DNA from 3 places in the Sanguibacter sp. TS_SC_8 genome. Region 3 is predicted to be linked to each of the others. Evidence: predicted binding sites of a transcription regulator. Region 3 holds the regulator's gene; each other region holds the start of a gene.
The links. The regulator LexA, encoded in region 3, represses DNA repair genes until DNA is damaged. The targets are predictions, from matches to a motif close to TCGAACANNTGTTCGA.

Region 1 (5,306 bases), 680 kb from region 3:
CCGAAGAGCCCCGACCAGCCCGAGCCCTCGGGCACCCCCGGGCAGTCCGGGGTCCCCGGGCCGTCCGGGGCGCCGTGGCCTGCGGGGACACCGGTGCCGGGCCAGCATCCTGGTGGCCAGTTCCCCGGGTCGGGTCAGTACCCGGGGGCAGGTCAGTACCCCGGGGCAGGTCAGTACCCCGCGCAAGGTCAGTACCCCGGCGGGCAGTATCCCGGTCCTGGCCAGTTCGGTCCGGGCTATGGCGGTCCGGGCTATGGCGGTCCGGGCTATGGCGGTCCGGGCCAGTACGCGCGACCCGGCTTCCCGTCACCTCCGGTCGCCACCTCCACGACCGGGCCCAAGATCATGACCTACATCGGGATCGGCCTCATGGTGGTGTCGATCATCGCGATCATCGTCGGGATCGCCAACGTCACGAACGCAGTCTCGCGGGTGACCGGGGACCCCACCGCCTCGCCCTACGCGATCGCCTACACGACGCTCCCCGGCGAGCTGGAGTTCCGCGGGAGCTCCGGGGAGGACTACGCCATCCTCACCAACAGCACGTCCGGCGAGGAGATCGACACCGACGACATCGAGGTCACCGACCCGGACGGCGACCAGGTCGACCTCTCCTTGAGCGGCTTCTCCTTCGACGAGGACACCAACGGGTCCCGGTCGTCGTCCCGTGCCGTGACGTTCACCGCCCCCTCGGACGGCATCTACACCGTGACCGTGACAGGGGCCTCCGCGGACGTGCCCGGCAGCATCGCGGCCATCAACGCTTCCGAGCTCGCCACGATCTTCGGCAAGACGGCCCTCGGGGTCTTCCTCATCGTCGCGGCGGTCATGTGCGGGGTGCTCGGCCTGGGGCTGGCCATCGGCGGGGCGGTCTGGTGGAACGTGCGCCGCAACAACCGCGCACGGGTCGGTACGGGGCCGTGGCCGGGGGGACCTGGGTCGGTGGGGCCTGGATCGACGACCCAGGGGCCCTCGGGACCTGGCGCGCCGCCGGCCTACGGGCAGATGTCGCAGTAGCTCACCGGCCCCTCTTGCCGAGCCTGCCTGCCCCTCGCTGAGCCGGCCAACGGTTGCGTGTCGGCTGCCCAGCGAGCACTCACGAAATCCCTCGTAGACCTTGCTGGATGGACGTCTGTTCGATAGACTTATCGTCAGTTAACCGGACAGTTCGAGCGTCGGCGGAGGGGTGACATGGGATCGAGGGCACCGTTCTCCCGCGGCCCCGCCTCCGATTGCCCGTCGCCGGAACGTGTCGAGTTCGCTCCCTGCGTGTGGGGTGATGTGGCGTCCTGGCCGGTGAGCACGATGGTCGAGGATGCGTTCGAGGACCTGATCCGCGCGAACTGGCCCGCCGCGGCTCACGAGGCGAACTCGGCGGAGCCTGGGTCGGACTCGGAGGAGCGTTCGCCAAGCGGGAGGGTGTCTCGCGGGCGGGTGTTGCGCGGGGAGGTCTGCGGACAGGCAGTCTCCGCCGATGACGGTCTGCTCATGGGACCGGCGGACGTCCCGGCAGACGTCCCAGCGGACACCCCGGTGAATGTGTTGGCCCTGCTGGACCAGGTGGAGTCGTTGGTCGAGGTGATCACGTCGGTCGACCCCGCGTCGTTGCCGGGTGCGGTGGCGGCGGAGGTCTCCCAGCGGATCCACGTCGCGGTGGGGCGCCTTGAGGCTCAGCGGCTCGGGTGCATCGCCCGCACCGAGTCCGAGGGGTCGTGGCACCAGGAGACGATGCATTCCTTCACGACGTGGTTGGAGAAGGCGGAGAACCTCTCGAAAGGACTGGCCCAGCGCACCGTCGCGTCGGCGCGGGCGGTGAGTGAGCACCTGCCGGCCACGGGGGCAGCGGCGCGGGCAGGGTCGATCACCGGGGAGCACGTGGGCATCATGGTGCACGCGGCCAAGACCCCGACATTGCGGCAGTCGTTGGCCGACCCGGCGCCCGGTGCGGTCCCGGTGTGCACCGGTGAGGAAGCGTTGTTGGTGCATACCGCGGCGTGGTCGGTGACGGAGTTCAACCGGCTGGTCAAAGGGTTCACGGTCTCCGCCGACCCGGTCGCGCAGGAGAAGGCGTTCCAGGACGCCGCCGAGCGGGAGTTCCTCCAGGTGTCTCCGACCTTGGGTGGGATGCAGATCAGCGGGTTCGTCACCACCGAGCACGGCCAGCTCATCGGGGCGGCGCTGCGCGCGGTGGCCGGGGTCCCCTCCGCCACCGACACGCTCGTCCCGGCGGACCTGCGCAAGGTCGACGCCCTGGTCGAGCTGTGTCAGGCGTTCCTGGACGCCGGGACCGCCGGCAAGGGCGCGAACGTGCGCCCGCACCTGTCGGTGCACGTGTCCTGGGAGGAGTTCACCCGGGTCTTCGAAGCCACCCACACCGACGCAGATGACGACGCAGACGCTGACAGCACCGACGGTGAGTCAGATGGCACCGGCGCGGCTGGTGAACTGGTCGGCGGAGCGAGCAGCACTGCCTCAGACGGCACCGGTTCCCGGTCCTGGTCCCCGAGAACCTTCGAGGCTCGCCTCAAGGCCGGGTACGCGACCTGGGAGGACGGCACCGGCCCCATCCCCGACGCGGTCCTCAGACGCATCGCGTGCGACGGGGAGATGACCCGGATCATCTTCGGACCCGACTCCCAGATCCTCAACATCTCCCGCACCAAACGCACCTTCACCAAAGAGCATCGCCGCGCCATCATCGCCCGCGACACCACCTGCGTCTGGCCAGGCTGCGACGCGCCACCGCGCATCTGCGAGATTCACCACGCCCTACGCCACTGGGCCGACAACGGTCAGACGACCCCGTCCAACGGGGCCCTGCTCTGCCGACACCACCACCACCGCGTCGACGGAGAGAACATTGCCATGACCCGCGCCTTCGGCACCTGGCACATCGACGTCCCCGGCACCTACCCAGCAGGCGACCACGCAGCCTGACCCACGCCGCCAGCCCGGGATCGCCGCCTCACCCGACCACCCGGTATCAGGTCCCCAGGTCCTATCCGAAGTGTCCAATCCGAAGCACCCGAAGCGCCTCAGTCGTCGTGCTCCACACCGATCACGCGGACGACGCCGTCCCAGCCATCGACGAGCTCTTCCAAGAGGTCGGGCAGCGACCGGGGGAAGATCTCCTGGGACGCGGCGCGCAGCTGCGCCGGGCTCATCCATTCCATCTCGTCGATGAAGCTCACCTCGAGCGCGGACCACCCCTCACGCGTCAGCGTGTGGTCCTCCCCCGAGATCCGGGCCAGGAAGAACTCCTCGTGCTGCAGGCAGTGCTCGCGAGCGAAGTCGAAGATCGCCGACCGCGTGAGGACCGGTCCTTCGAGCTGCGCGTCAGCGAGCTCGATGCCGGTCTCCTCGCGGACCTCGCGCAGCGCAGCCTCGCGTGAGGTCTCCCCTGCGTCGATCCCTCCCCCGACCGTGAACCACCAGCTCCGGGTGGGATTGTCCGCGTCGTGCCCACGCACGAGCAGCGCACGGCCGTCGGCGTCGACGAGCAGCACGCGGGCGGCGTGCCGGGTGCGCATGCCGTCCGGCCCCAGGACCCAGCCCGCGTCGAGCTGGGCCTGGTCGCTGCCGTCTGCGTGCGCCTCCGTCACCAGCCGCGCTCGGCGAGGCGGTGCGGCTCGGGGATCTCCTCGACATTGATGCCCACCATTGCCTCACCGAGGCCGCGGGACACCTCGGCGATGACACCCGGGTCATCGAAGAACGTCGTTGCCTTGACGATCGCTGCAGCGCGCTGGGCGGGGTTGCCGGACTTGAAGATGCCTGAGCCGACGAACACGCCTTCCGCGCCGAGCTGCATCATCATCGCGGCGTCCGCGGGGGTGGCGATGCCACCCGCGGTGAACATCACGACGGGGAGCTTCCCGGTCCGCGCGACCTCCTTGACCAGCTCGTACGGGGCCTGGAGCTCCTTGGCCGCGACGTACAGCTCGTCCTCGGGGAGCGAGGTGAGGTTGCGGATCTGCCCGCGGATGGTGCGCATGTGCGTCGTCGCGTTGGACACGTCGCCGGTCCCGGCCTCGCCCTTGGACCGGATCATCGCGGCGCCCTCGTTGATCCGGCGCAGCGCCTCACCGAGGTTCGTGGCCCCGCAGACGAAGGGCGCGGTGAAGGCCCACTTGTCGATGTGGTGGGCGTAGTCGGCCGGGGTGAGGACCTCGGACTCGTCGATGTAGTCCACGCCCAGCGACTGCAGCACCTGCGCCTCGACGAAGTGCCCGATCCGCGCCTTCGCCATGACCGGGATGGACACGGTGGCGATGATCGCGTCGATCATGTCGGGGTCGCTCATCCGCGACACCCCGCCCTGCGCGCGGATGTCGGCGGGCACCCGCTCGAGGGCCATGACCGCGACCGCTCCGGCGTCCTCGGCGATCTTGGCCTGCTCGGCGTTGACGACGTCCATGATGACGCCGCCCTTGAGCATCTCGGCCATGCCGCGCTTGACCCGGGCGCTGCCGACGACGGCGTCGTTCGCGCTGCTGGTGGCCTCAGATGATGTGTTCTCGCTTGCCACAACAAACCTCATTCGGTCAGGTCGGAGCGCCGCGGCCCGTTGGCCACGACAGTGGGGACGATCCTACGCCGCGGACGCGGACGAGCCGCCGGACTGTCCAGGGGACGTTCCGGGACGGCGCAGCCCGGCCGGCCAGCCGTCGTCGAGCTCGACGGTCTGCGGCATGGCCGCGTGCCCGGCCATGCGCACCGCGCGCACGAGGACCTTGGCGCGCATGCGCTGGGCCTGGTCGACGGCCTCGTTGTGGAACCTGCGCGCCAGCTGGACCCGGTACCAGGCCGCGGCGATCGCGTCGAGGAGGGCCGCACTGTCGGGAGAGGCGTAGAGCTCCTCCGTCTCGGCCGCCTCGTCGAGCACGGTGCGCAGGGTCGCCGAGAGCACGCTCTCGGCCTGGGCCCGTTGGTCGCCCAGCCCGCTGTCCAGGGCATGGGAGACCGTGGTGCGCGACGGCGCCCGCCGGGTCTGGGTGTCCAACCGGGTGGAGAGGATGAGGTCGGCGAGGTCGGGAACCGCGACGACGAGCTCACGCTCCCCCGAGTCCGCGCCCGAGGACGCCTCCCGGGCAGCCTCCACGAGCAGGACCGAGCTCACCGGGTCCAGCAGACCCGACGTCGCGAGCTCGGCCGCGGCGGCAGAGCGGCGCACGAGCTGGGCGTCCAGGGCAAGCCGCGACGCGACGACCTTGCGGTGCAGCCGGTCCAGGCGGGTCGCCGAGACCCAGACGAGCCAGCCCGCCACGAGGAGCACGCAGCCGACCACGACCAAGATCTCCGACCAC
Region 2 (5,306 bases), 510 kb from region 3:
ACGCTACCCGACGGGACATCGTCACCCGGGTCATCGCCCACGAGCAGTCCGTCTCCACGCTCGCGCAGCACTACGCGATGAGTTTCGCGGCAGTGCAGAAGCACGTCGCGGTCCTCGAGCGGGCATCGCTCGTGACCAAGGAACGACGAGGGAGGGAGCAGATCGTGCACGGGGACCCCGCAACGCTGCGCAAGGCCGCCCGTCTGCTCGACGCCTACGAAGAGATCTGGCGCCTGCGAGCACAGAGCATCGATGAAATCTTGGCTGAAGACCCGAGAGGAACACGACCATGACCGTCATCAGCACCCACAAGGACCCCAGCGCCCTGACCATGACCTTCGTCGCGGAGTTCGACGTGAGCGTCGAGCGCCTGTGGCAGGTCTGGCAGGACCCGCGTCAGCTCGAACGCTGGTGGGGGCCGCCCACCTGGCCGGCCACCTTCGACTCGCACGACTTCGTCGTCGGCGGGCAGTCCCGCTATCACATGACCGGCCCGGAGGGGGAGAGGGCTGCCGGGTGGTGGGCCATCACCGCCATCGATGCACCGCACCGGTTCGAGTTCGACGACGGCTTCGCCGGGCCCGACGGTGAGCCCGACCCGGCGATGAAACCGGTCGCCTGCGTCGTGACCTTCGAGTCCTTCGAGGGCAAGACCCGGATGACCACCCTCACGCGCTTCGCCGACGCCGAGCACCTCGAGCAGGTCTCAGCCATGGGCATGGAAGAAGGCATGCGCGAGGCGATGGGGCAGATCGACGACCTCCTGGTCGTCGCCCGCGCCTGACTGGGCGCGACTGTCTTCCCAGGATGCCGCTTCGTTGGTGGTGGGTACGTTGGACCCATGGCCAGCGAAGCGGTAGTCCTGACGGTGCCCGGGCCGCACGGCGAGCGGGAGATCCGGGTGTCGAGCCCGAGCCGGGTGCTGTGGCCCGAGCTCGGGATCACCAAGGCCGACCTCGCCCAGTACATGGTCGACGTCGGCGGGCCGTTCGTCGCCAACAACGGCGACCGGCCCGTCTCGCTGCAGCGGTTCTCCACGGACGTCGACGGGGAGCAGTTCTTCTCCAAGAACCCACCGCGCGGCGTGCCGGAGTTCGTCCGGGCGGTGACCGTCGTCTACCCCAGCGGCCGATCCCATCCCCAGCTCGTCATCGACGAACCAGCCGCCGCTGTCTGGGCGGTGCAGATGAACACCGTCGTCTTCCACCCGTGGGCCTCCCGGGCCGGGGACCCCGACAACCCCGACCAGCTCCGGATCGACCTCGACCCCCAGCCCGGCACCGACTTCGGTGACACGATCGCCGTCGCGCAGGAGCTGAGGACGGTGCTGGCAGATGCGGGGCTGACCGCCTTCGTCAAGACGTCCGGCAACCGCGGGCTGCACGTCTTCGCCCCGATCGAACCCACCCACGAGTTCCTCGACGTGCGCCACGCCGTCATCGGCGCGGCCCGCGAGCTCGAGCGGCGCCTGCCGGACCTCGTGACGACCGCGTGGTGGAAGGAGGAGCGCGGGAGCAAGATCTTCGTCGACTACAACCAGGCCAACCGCGACCGCACGATGGCCGGGGCGTACAGCCCGCGCGCGCTGCCGCACGCGCCTGTGTCCTGCCCGCTGGCATGGGACGAGCTCGCGGGCGCCGCGCCGGAGTCGTTCACCGTGCTCACGGTGCCGGAGCGGCTGGCGACCGTGGGGGACCCGTGGGCGAGCATGCATGAGCACCCGGGAACGATCGACGACCTGCTCGGATGGTGGGAGAGGGACCTCAAGGCAGGGCTCGGTGAGCTGGTGTTCCCACCCGACTTCCCCAAGATGCCCGGGGAGCCGCCGCGGGTACAACCGAGCCGGGCGAAGAAGGATGAAGGCGGTTGACCGGCGGGTGATCGGCGGCGGGTCGGGCCACTTTGGTATGTTCTGGTGATGGGACTCCAGCGCTGCACCGACATGTCCGCGGCGGACTGGATCGCCGACTCGGGCACGCCGTGGGAACGCCTCGTCACCCTAGGCCCGGACGACTTCCCAGCCCACGCCCGACTCCGCTTCATTCCCGATCCCACCGCGCCCGGTCAGTCCGAGACGGACGTCACGCTCCCTGACGACCATCTCCGCGACCTCGCCCAGGCAGTACGGGTGCTCCATCGGCTCTGGCGGTTCACCGCCACCCCGCAGGACTGCTACTTCTGTCTGTGGGACGGCTACGCGGGGCAGCTGCACGGGGTGGCGGCCGGTGCCCTCGTCTCTGTTCCGCGGGGGACGATCAGTCGCGAGTTCGCCCTGTTCCGGGGGCAGGTGACGGACATCGACGAGTGGGAGACGCTGCTCGGTACCCAGGGAGGGAACCTCCCGCCCGCGATCGTCTGGCCGGCCGACCACGCCTGGTGCTTCGCCAGCGACGTGGACCCGCACTTCGCGGGGATCGCGGCCAGCCGCGCCGCGGTTGATGCGCTCGTCGCCGACCCGGTCCTCGATGTGGTCCGGGTGCAGCCGGGAGAGGGCGTTCCCACGTACTACTAGGTCGCGATCTTGCGGTTGCTGGGCGGGGAGCCGGGTGACAGCCTCGAACTGACCCCTCGCCGGGTGTCGACGGCCGACCGGACGGAGCACGACATGGGACTCATCCACATCGACCTGTTCACCACCCTCGACGGAGTCGCGCAGGCACCCGGCGGGCCGGAGGAGGACACCGACGACGGCTTCGCGTTCGGCGGCTGGCAGGCGCCCCTCCTGGACGAGGTCGTCGGCGAGCAGGTCAGCTCCGGGATGGCGGGGATGGACGCGCTGCTGCTCGGACGCCGGACCTACGACATCTTCGCCGGGTACTGGCCGCACCAGGAAGATGGTATGGACAGTGATATCGCGCGGCTGTTCAACCGCATTCCGAAGTACGTCGCCTCGCGCCAGGCACCGACCCTCGACTGGGCCAGCTCCACGCTGCTCGGTCCGGATGTGCCCGCCGCCGTCCGTGAGCTGCGTGACCGGCACGCGAAGATCCACGTCATCGGCAGCCTCGACCTCGTGCAGACCTTGTTCGCCGAGCGGCTCTTCGATCGGCTCACGCTCTGGGTGTACCCGATCCTTCTCGGCACTGGAAAGAAGGTGTTCGGCGACGGTGTGGTTCCGACGAACCTCAGGCTCGTCGAGCCGGTCGTCACCTCGCCCAACGGCGCGGTGATGCTGCGCTACGCGCTCGCCGAGGGGACACCGGGCGTCGGGGACATGTCCAACCGCAGCGAGGAGGGACAAGGAACGTCCTCGTGAGCTGGTATGCGGATCGAGCGCTCAAACCCTTGCCAGATGAACGTCTGTTCGATAGACTAATCCGGAGTTAACCGGACAGTTCGAGCAAGGTTGGGAGGGGTGTCATGGCGTCGACGGGCTCATTCTCTCGCCGTTCTGCCCCCGCTGCCGAGCGCAAGGAACTCGCTCCCGGAATCTGGGGTGACGTGGTCGCTGCTGCGGAGGCCAGGCCGGGGGACACGCTGGTTGAGGAGTGCATCGAGGCGGCGTTCGAGGACCTGATGCGCGCGGGCTGGCTGGCTACGGACGACGAGGCCGAGGCTGCCCCGGACGCGGTGGGGCCTGCACCTCGCAGGCCGGGGTCGCGCAGGGAGGTCTGCGCGCAGGCAGTCTCTGCCGGCGACGGTCTGCTCATGGGACCGGCGGACGAGTCAGCAGACGTGCAAGTAGACGTGCCGGTGAGTGTGTTGGCGCTGCTGGACCAGATGGAGTCGTTGGTGGAGTCGCTCACGGCGATCGATCCGGCGTCGTTGCCGGGGTCGGTGGCTGCGGAGGTGTCTCAGCGGATTCGCGTCGCGGTGGGGCGGTTGGAAGCCGAGCGGTTGGGGTGCATCGCCCGCACCGAGACCGAGGGGTCGTGGCATCAGGAGACGATGCATTCCTTCACCACGTGGTTGGAGAAGGCGGAGAACCTCTCGAAGGGACTGGCCCAGCGGACCGTCGCCGCGGCGCGGGCGCTGCGTGAGCACCTGCCCGCCACAGCCGCTGCGGCGCGGGCCGGGACGATCACCGGTGAGCACGTGGCGATCATGGTCAAGGCGACCAAGACGCAGGAGTTGTGCGAGGCCCTGGCCAGCCCCGTGATCGAGGACAGCCCAGCGACCGGCGGCACTCCGGTGTGCACGTGGGAGGAGAACCTCCTGGGGGGCGCGACGTGGCGGTTGGAGAAGTTCAACCAGGTCGTCAAGACCTTCACGCTCTCCGCCGACCCCGTAGCGCAGGAGAAGGCGTTCAAGGACGCCAGTGAGCGGGAGTTCTTGCAGATATCCCCGACCCTGGGTGGGTCGCAGATCAGCGGGTTCGTCACCACCGAGCACGCCCAGCTGATCACCACGACGTTGCGCGCGGTGGCCGGGGTCCCGGCCGCCGCCGACACCCTGCTCCCGGCGGACCTGCGCAAGGTGGATGCCCTGGTGGACCTGTGCCAGCTGTTCCTGGACGGCGGGATCGCCGGCAAGGGCGCCAACGTGCGCCCCCACCTGTCGGTGCACGTCACCTGGGAGGAGTTCACCCGGGTCTACGAGGCCACCCACCACGACGACGCCGACAGCACCGACGGCACCACCAGCACCGACGGCACCACCAGCACCGACGCGGCCGACGGCGGCGCAGACAGCACCGGCGCAGTCGCGGACTGCACCGATTCAGACGGCACCGGGGCCAACCCTTCTGGCTCCGGTTCCGGCCAGAGATGGTCCCCGCAGACCTTGGAGGCCCGCCTCAAGGCCGGGTATGCGACCTGGGAGGACGGCACCGGTCCCATCCCCGACGCGGTCCTGAGACGGATCGCGTGCGATGGGGAGATGACCCGGATCATCTTCGGCCCCGACTCTCAGATCCTCAACATCTCCCGGTCGAAACGCACCTTCACCAGAGAGCATCGCCGCGCCATCATCGCCCGCGACCGCACCTGCGTCTGGCCAGGCTGCGACGCGCCACCGCGGGTCTGCGAGATTCACCACGCCCTACGCCACTGGGCCGACAACGGTCAGACGACCCCGTCGAACGGGGCGCTGCTCTGCAGGCACCACCACCACCGCGTCGACGGCGAGAACATCGCCATGACCCACACCGGCGGGACCTGGCGCATCGACGTCCCCGGCAGCTACCACGCAGGCGACGCCGCAGCCTGACCACGCCCCGGTCGAGCAGCCTGACCCACGCCGCCTGACCCGCGCGGACTCTGCGCTACCGCGCGACCTCCCACACATGCCCGGCCGGGTCGGCGAAGCACGCGGTCCGGATGCCCCACGGCCGGTCCATGGGGCCGTTGATGAGGGCGACCCCGCGG
Region 3 (5,306 bases):
ACCAGCAAGAATACGCGCCGCTCCGTCACGGGGCAGACATCGGGCCACCGCACATCACGAGGACCGCTCAGTCACGGACGGGCAGCATGATCTGCTCGCCGGCCCACAGCGTCGCCGACGCCCGGCCGTTGACCTCGACGATGAGGTCGACCACGTCCCGGAGGTCTTCCCCGGGGAGGGCCAGCTCTTCGGCGATCCCCCACAGGTTGTCCCCCGCGGCCACGGTGTACGGAATCACCTCCGGGGCCACGTCCGGCGTGCTCGCCAGCGCTCCCCCGCCCATCACGGCCATCGAGACGGCCACCACGAGCGCCGTCGCCCACAGCACCCATCGACCGCGCCGGGTGAGCTCAAGATCGGACAACGAACCCTCGATCGAGGCGCTGGCCAGCCGTCGGGCGCGAGCGTCCGCCCGCGCCCGGGCCGCCGCCTGGCGTCGGTCCGCACGCGCAGGGGTGGTCGCGCGCTCCGGGACGGCGGCGCGCTCAGGAACAACAACCAGCTCGGGAACAAGGACCAGTGCCATATCCACTCCATCTCTCCAGCGCGCACGACCAGCTGCGCATCTCCGTGAGCTCCTGCCGGCCCGTGCCGACGCCCCGCACTCTTCGTTCGTACATCTGTTCGTAGTACAACTGTACGAACATTTCCGAGATTGGCAAGGGGCAATCCCGACACGCTCGAACAACTGTTTGAGACTTGTCCACTATCGGCCTAGACTTGAGCACGTTCGCGAGACGACTCGACCACGAGCAGACCACGAGCCACTGACATCGCCCGATCGCAAGCAGATGCCCATCACAACCGGAGGTCACCGTGGCACCCAACGACACCAACCCGGCAGGTCCTGCGAGCGTGACGGCGCTCCCCCACGACACCGCCTCACCGTGGCGCAAGGACGGGATCGGCCCGGACGGGCTCACCTCCCGGCAGCGGCGCATCCTGGACACCATCCGGGACTCCGTGCAGAACCGCGGCTACGCGCCGAGCATGCGCGAGATCGGTGAGTCGGTCGGCCTGAACAGCCCGTCGAGCGTCAAGCACCAGCTGACCGTCCTCGAGGCCAAGGGCTACCTGCGGCGCGACCCGAACCGTCCGCGGGCGATGGAGCTCGTGCACAGTCCGTACACCGAAGGGGCCGGCCGACCTCTGGGTGAGATGGCCTCCGGCTCGGGATACGCAGGCTCTGCGCTCGACTCTCCCTCAGACGGACCGGACCGCCCCACACCCTCGTACGTGCCCCTGGTGGGGCGGATCGCCGCCGGTGGGCCGATCCTGGCCGAGCAGCTCGTCGAGGACGTCTTCCCGCTCCCGCGCCAGCTCGTCGGGGACGGCGAGCTCTTCATGCTCAAGGTCGTCGGTGAGTCGATGATCGACGCCGCCATCTGCGACGGCGACTGGGTCGTCGTGCGGCGCCAGCCCGTCGCCGAGAACGGCGAGATCGTCGCGGCGATGATCGACGGCGAGGCGACCGTGAAGACGTTCAAGCGGATCGACGGCCATGTCTGGCTGCTGCCCCACAACCCGGCGTTCTCCCCGATCCTCGGCGACGAGGCGACGATCCTGGGCCGGATCGTGACCGTCCTGCGCAGCCTCTGACCCGGCCTGAGCGCTCGGTCGACGCACGAAGGGCTCCTCACCACCGGTGAGGAGCCCTTCGTCATGAGCGGCCGAGTCAGAAGCCGAACTTGCGCGCCACCTCTTTGAGAGAGGTGGCGGAGTGCTGCAGGCCGCGGATCTCCATCGGGGAGAGCGGGACCGCGAGCCGGTCCGTGCACCCGCGGCGGCCCACGATCGAGGGCACGGACAGGCAGATGTCGCTGATCCCGTAGTAGTCGTCGAGCAGGGTGGAGACCGGGAGCACCCGGTGCTCGTCGTTGAGCACGGCCTCGATGATGCGGGTGCCGGCGAGGGCGACGGCGTAGTTCGTGGCCCCCTTCCCCTCGATGATCCGGTAGGCGGAGTTGATCACCTCGTGCGCGATGTCCTCCCGTCCCTGCACGGTGAGCGGTCCACGTCCGTCGACCCCGTCCCAGTCCAGCAGCGGCACGCCACCGATGGTCGCGGAGCTCCACAGCGGGATCTCGCTGTCGCCGTGCTCACCGGCCATGTACGCGTGCACGTTCTGCACCGCGACGCCGCAGTGCTGGGCGATGAGGTAGCGCAGGCGGGAGGAGTCCAGGACGGTCCCCGAGCCGAAGAGCTTGGTGGGCGGCAGGCCGGAGACCTTCAGCGCCGCGTAGGTGACGATGTCGACCGGGTTGGTGACCATGACGTACGTCGCGTCGGGCGCCACCGCCTGCAGCTCGGGCAGGATCTTCGAGACGAGCCCGATGGTCGCCTCGGCCAGGTCGATCCGGGACTGCCCGGGCTTCTGCTTGGCCCCCGCGGTGATCATGATGACGTCCGCGTCGGCGCACACCGCGACGTCGTCGGAGCCGATGACCTCGGCCATCGGCATGAACTGGATCCCGTGGGCGAGGTCGAGCGCCTCCGCCTCGACCTTGGCCTTGTTGATGTCGTACAGCGCGACGGTCCGCGCAGAGCCGCGCATCAGCGCGGCGTAGGCCATGGTCGAGCCCACCGCGCCGGCGCCGACCACTGCCACCTTCGTCGTCTTGCGGGCCGCGGGGGGGCCCGCCGGGGTGGGTGTACCGGAACGCTCGGCGTCGCTCATGCTTCCTCCACAGGAGATCGGGTTGCAGGTGGTGCTGGTCTCAGCCTAGAGCCGCGAGCCGCTCGAGCGCAGAAGTCGCCACCTGGCGATCGGTCGTCTGCCAGAACTGCGGCAAGGAGTTGACCAGGAACGAAGCGTAGCGAGCCGTCGCGAGCCGCGGGTCGAGCACCGCGACCACCCCGCGGTCCGTCGTCGTGCGGACCAGGCGGCCCGCGCCCTGGGCCAGCAGCAGGGCCGCGTGCGTGGCGGAGACCTGCATGAACCCGTTCCCGCCGTGGCTCTCGATATAGCGCGCCCGGGCGGCCTTGACCGGGTCGTCGGGGCGGGGGAACGGGATCCGGTCGATCATGACGAGCTGGCACGCCGAACCGGGCACGTCGACCCCCTGCCACAGGGACAGCGTCCCGAACAGGCACGTCGCGTCGTCGGCGGCGAACTCGCGGACGAGGGTGGGGAGCTGGTCGTCGCCCTGGCACAGGACCGGGAAGTCCACCTGATCGCGCACCAGCTCCGCGGCACGCTCGGCGGCGCGTCGGGAGGAGAACAGCCCCAGCGTCCTTCCGCCCGCCGCCGTCATCAGCGCGACCATCTCGGCGATCTGGTCGTCCGTGGTCGCCTGCTGCCCGGGTGTGGGCAGCCGTCTGGCGATGTAGAGGATGCCCTGGCGCCGGTAGTCGAAAGGGCTCCCGACGTCGAGGCCGCGCCACGGCAGATCGACTGTGGCGGGCTGGCTCACCTGGGTCGCCGGCTTTCCTTGGGCCCCAGGCTTCGCTGGGGTCGCTGACTTCGCCTGGCCCACCGGCTTCCCCTGGGTCACCTCCGCCGGGTCGTCGGTCTCACCCGCCGCGCGCTCGAGCCCGACGGCGCGAGCGATGGGCACGAAGGAGTCGCCGAGCGCGAGGGTCGCCGACGTGAGGATGCCGACCTTGTCCTGCCACAGGTTCGTCCGGATCAGACCGGCTACCCCGAGCGGGGCGGCGTGGAGCTTGGACATCCCGGCCCCGAAGCCGCCGTCGCTCCCGCGCGAGCACCAGAGCACGTCGAAGCCGGAGTGGTCGGCGGCCATCCGCTCGGCGGTCTCGAAGACGAGGAGCATGCTCGACGACGCCATCTTCAGGCCGCTGGTCGCCGATCCTGCGTCGGCCGGCCCCTTGCCCTGCTCGGGCTTCAGAGCGCTGAGGACCGCACGGGCGGCGTCGCGCACCCCCGCGACCGAGAGACGGGCTCCCTCGGGGAGCCCGTCCGGGAAGCGTTCCGCCGGCAGGCCGGCCAGCACCGAGCCGAAGTCCGCGGCGGCGGCGTCGAGGTCGGGGGTGGGGATCCCCCCGTGCCGGCGTGCCTGGCGGGAGGCGTGCTCGATCGAGGCGACCGAGAGCTCCGCGGTCGCCGCGGCGGTCACCCGGTCGGGCAGCTCGTGAGCCTCGTCGGCGATGACCACGGAGTGCTCGGGCAGCACGCCCGGGGACCCGGTCGCGGCGATGCCGAGCATCGCGTGGTTGGTGACGACGACGTCGGCCTCGCGGGCGATCCCCCGGGCGCGCTCGGGGAAGCAGTCGTCGATGAGCGGGCACTTCTGGCCCAGGCACTCCAGCGACGTGACCGAGACCTGCTGCCAGGCGCGGTCGCTCACGCCGGGGACCATGTCGTCGCGGTCGCCGGTCTCGGTGTCACCGGCCCACTCCCGCAGCCGCAGGATCTGCTTCCCCAGTCCGGCGGACCCGTCGGCGTCCACCGCGCCGGTGCCCGCGCCAGCAGCGGCTCCCGTCCCGGTGAGCGGCTCGGTGGGCCCCTCGGTGCGGGGCATGTCGAAGAGGGTGCCCGCGTCGTCGGCGGGGTAGCCGCCGGCGATCTTGTGCAGGCAGGCGTAGTTGTGCCAGCCCTTGAGCAGGGCGAGCTGGGGGCGGCGCGGCAGGTGCGCGGCGAGGGTCTGCGCCACGAGCGGCAGGTCCCGGGTCATGATCTGGCGCTGCAGGGCCAGGGTCGCGGTCGAGACGATGACGCGTTCGTCCGTGGTGACCGCGTGGTGGACGGCGGGGACGAGGTAGCCGAGCGACTTCCCGGTCCCGGTGCCGGCCTGGACCAGCAGGTGCTCCTTGGTCCGCATCGCCGTGGCCACCGCCTCGGTCATGTCGTGCTGACCGTCGCGCCGCGCGCCGCCGAGCGCACCGACCGCGAGATCGAGCAGGCGGTGGACGTCGGCCTCGCCCGGTGCGTCAGCCACGCGCGGTGTGTCGACCCCGCCCGGTGTGTCGTCATCGGCACGGTCGGGGGTCCTGGCGTCGCTCACCCGTGGAGTCTACGCATCACGCGGGCGCGGTCGGGCCGCCTCGGCCACGCACCGCCCGCCACCCCGCGGTCAGGACCTGACCGCAGCCGCGGCCAGCTCGGCCGCCAACGCGTCGTCGACACGTCCGCGCACCAACGTCCCCTCACCGACGTGCTCGAGGTGATCGATCTCACCCTCGAGGTGAACCCGGTTGACGAGGTCACCCCGGCTGTAGGGCACCACGAGGTCGATCGAGACGCCGGGGTGCGGCAGCGACGCGGCGATGAACTCGAGCAGCTCGGGGATGCCCTCCCCGGTGTGGGCGGAGACGACGATCGTGTTGCGTTCCCGGCTGCGCAGCCG

Region 1: a site for LexA is predicted at 1,310-1,325, ahead of ACWA15_RS10690 (HNH endonuclease signature motif containing protein). Genes of this name have one in related genera too.
Region 2: a site for LexA is predicted at 3,293-3,308, ahead of ACWA15_RS09895 (HNH endonuclease signature motif containing protein). Genes of this name have one in related genera too.

The regions. Positions count from the first base shown of each region.
Region 1 covers NZ_CM143955.1:2,350,656-2,355,961, forward strand. The annotation lists gene ACWA15_RS10685 (hypothetical protein) at 1-1,017, shown strand, start outside; gene ACWA15_RS10690 (HNH endonuclease signature motif containing protein) at 1,489-2,937, shown strand; gene ACWA15_RS10695 (NUDIX hydrolase) at 3,036-3,602, opposite strand; gene pdxS (pyridoxal 5'-phosphate synthase lyase subunit PdxS) at 3,599-4,540, opposite strand; gene ACWA15_RS10705 (hypothetical protein) at 4,592-5,306, opposite strand, start outside.
Region 2 covers NZ_CM143955.1:2,179,705-2,185,010, forward strand. The annotation lists gene ACWA15_RS09870 (ArsR/SmtB family transcription factor) at 1-293, shown strand, start outside; gene ACWA15_RS09875 (SRPBCC family protein) at 290-784, shown strand; gene ligD (non-homologous end-joining DNA ligase) at 842-1,870, shown strand; gene ACWA15_RS09885 (hypothetical protein) at 1,919-2,512, shown strand; gene ACWA15_RS09890 (dihydrofolate reductase family protein) at 2,606-3,256, shown strand; gene ACWA15_RS09895 (HNH endonuclease signature motif containing protein) at 3,442-5,148, shown strand; gene ACWA15_RS09900 (VOC family protein) at 5,204-5,306, opposite strand, start outside.
Region 3 covers NZ_CM143955.1:1,671,593-1,676,898, reverse strand. The annotation lists gene ACWA15_RS07580 (hypothetical protein) at 68-526, opposite strand; gene lexA (transcriptional repressor LexA) at 856-1,599, shown strand; gene ACWA15_RS07570 (L-lactate dehydrogenase) at 1,676-2,677, opposite strand; gene ACWA15_RS07565 (ATP-dependent DNA helicase) at 2,718-4,964, opposite strand; gene hflX (GTPase HflX) at 5,034-5,306, opposite strand, start outside.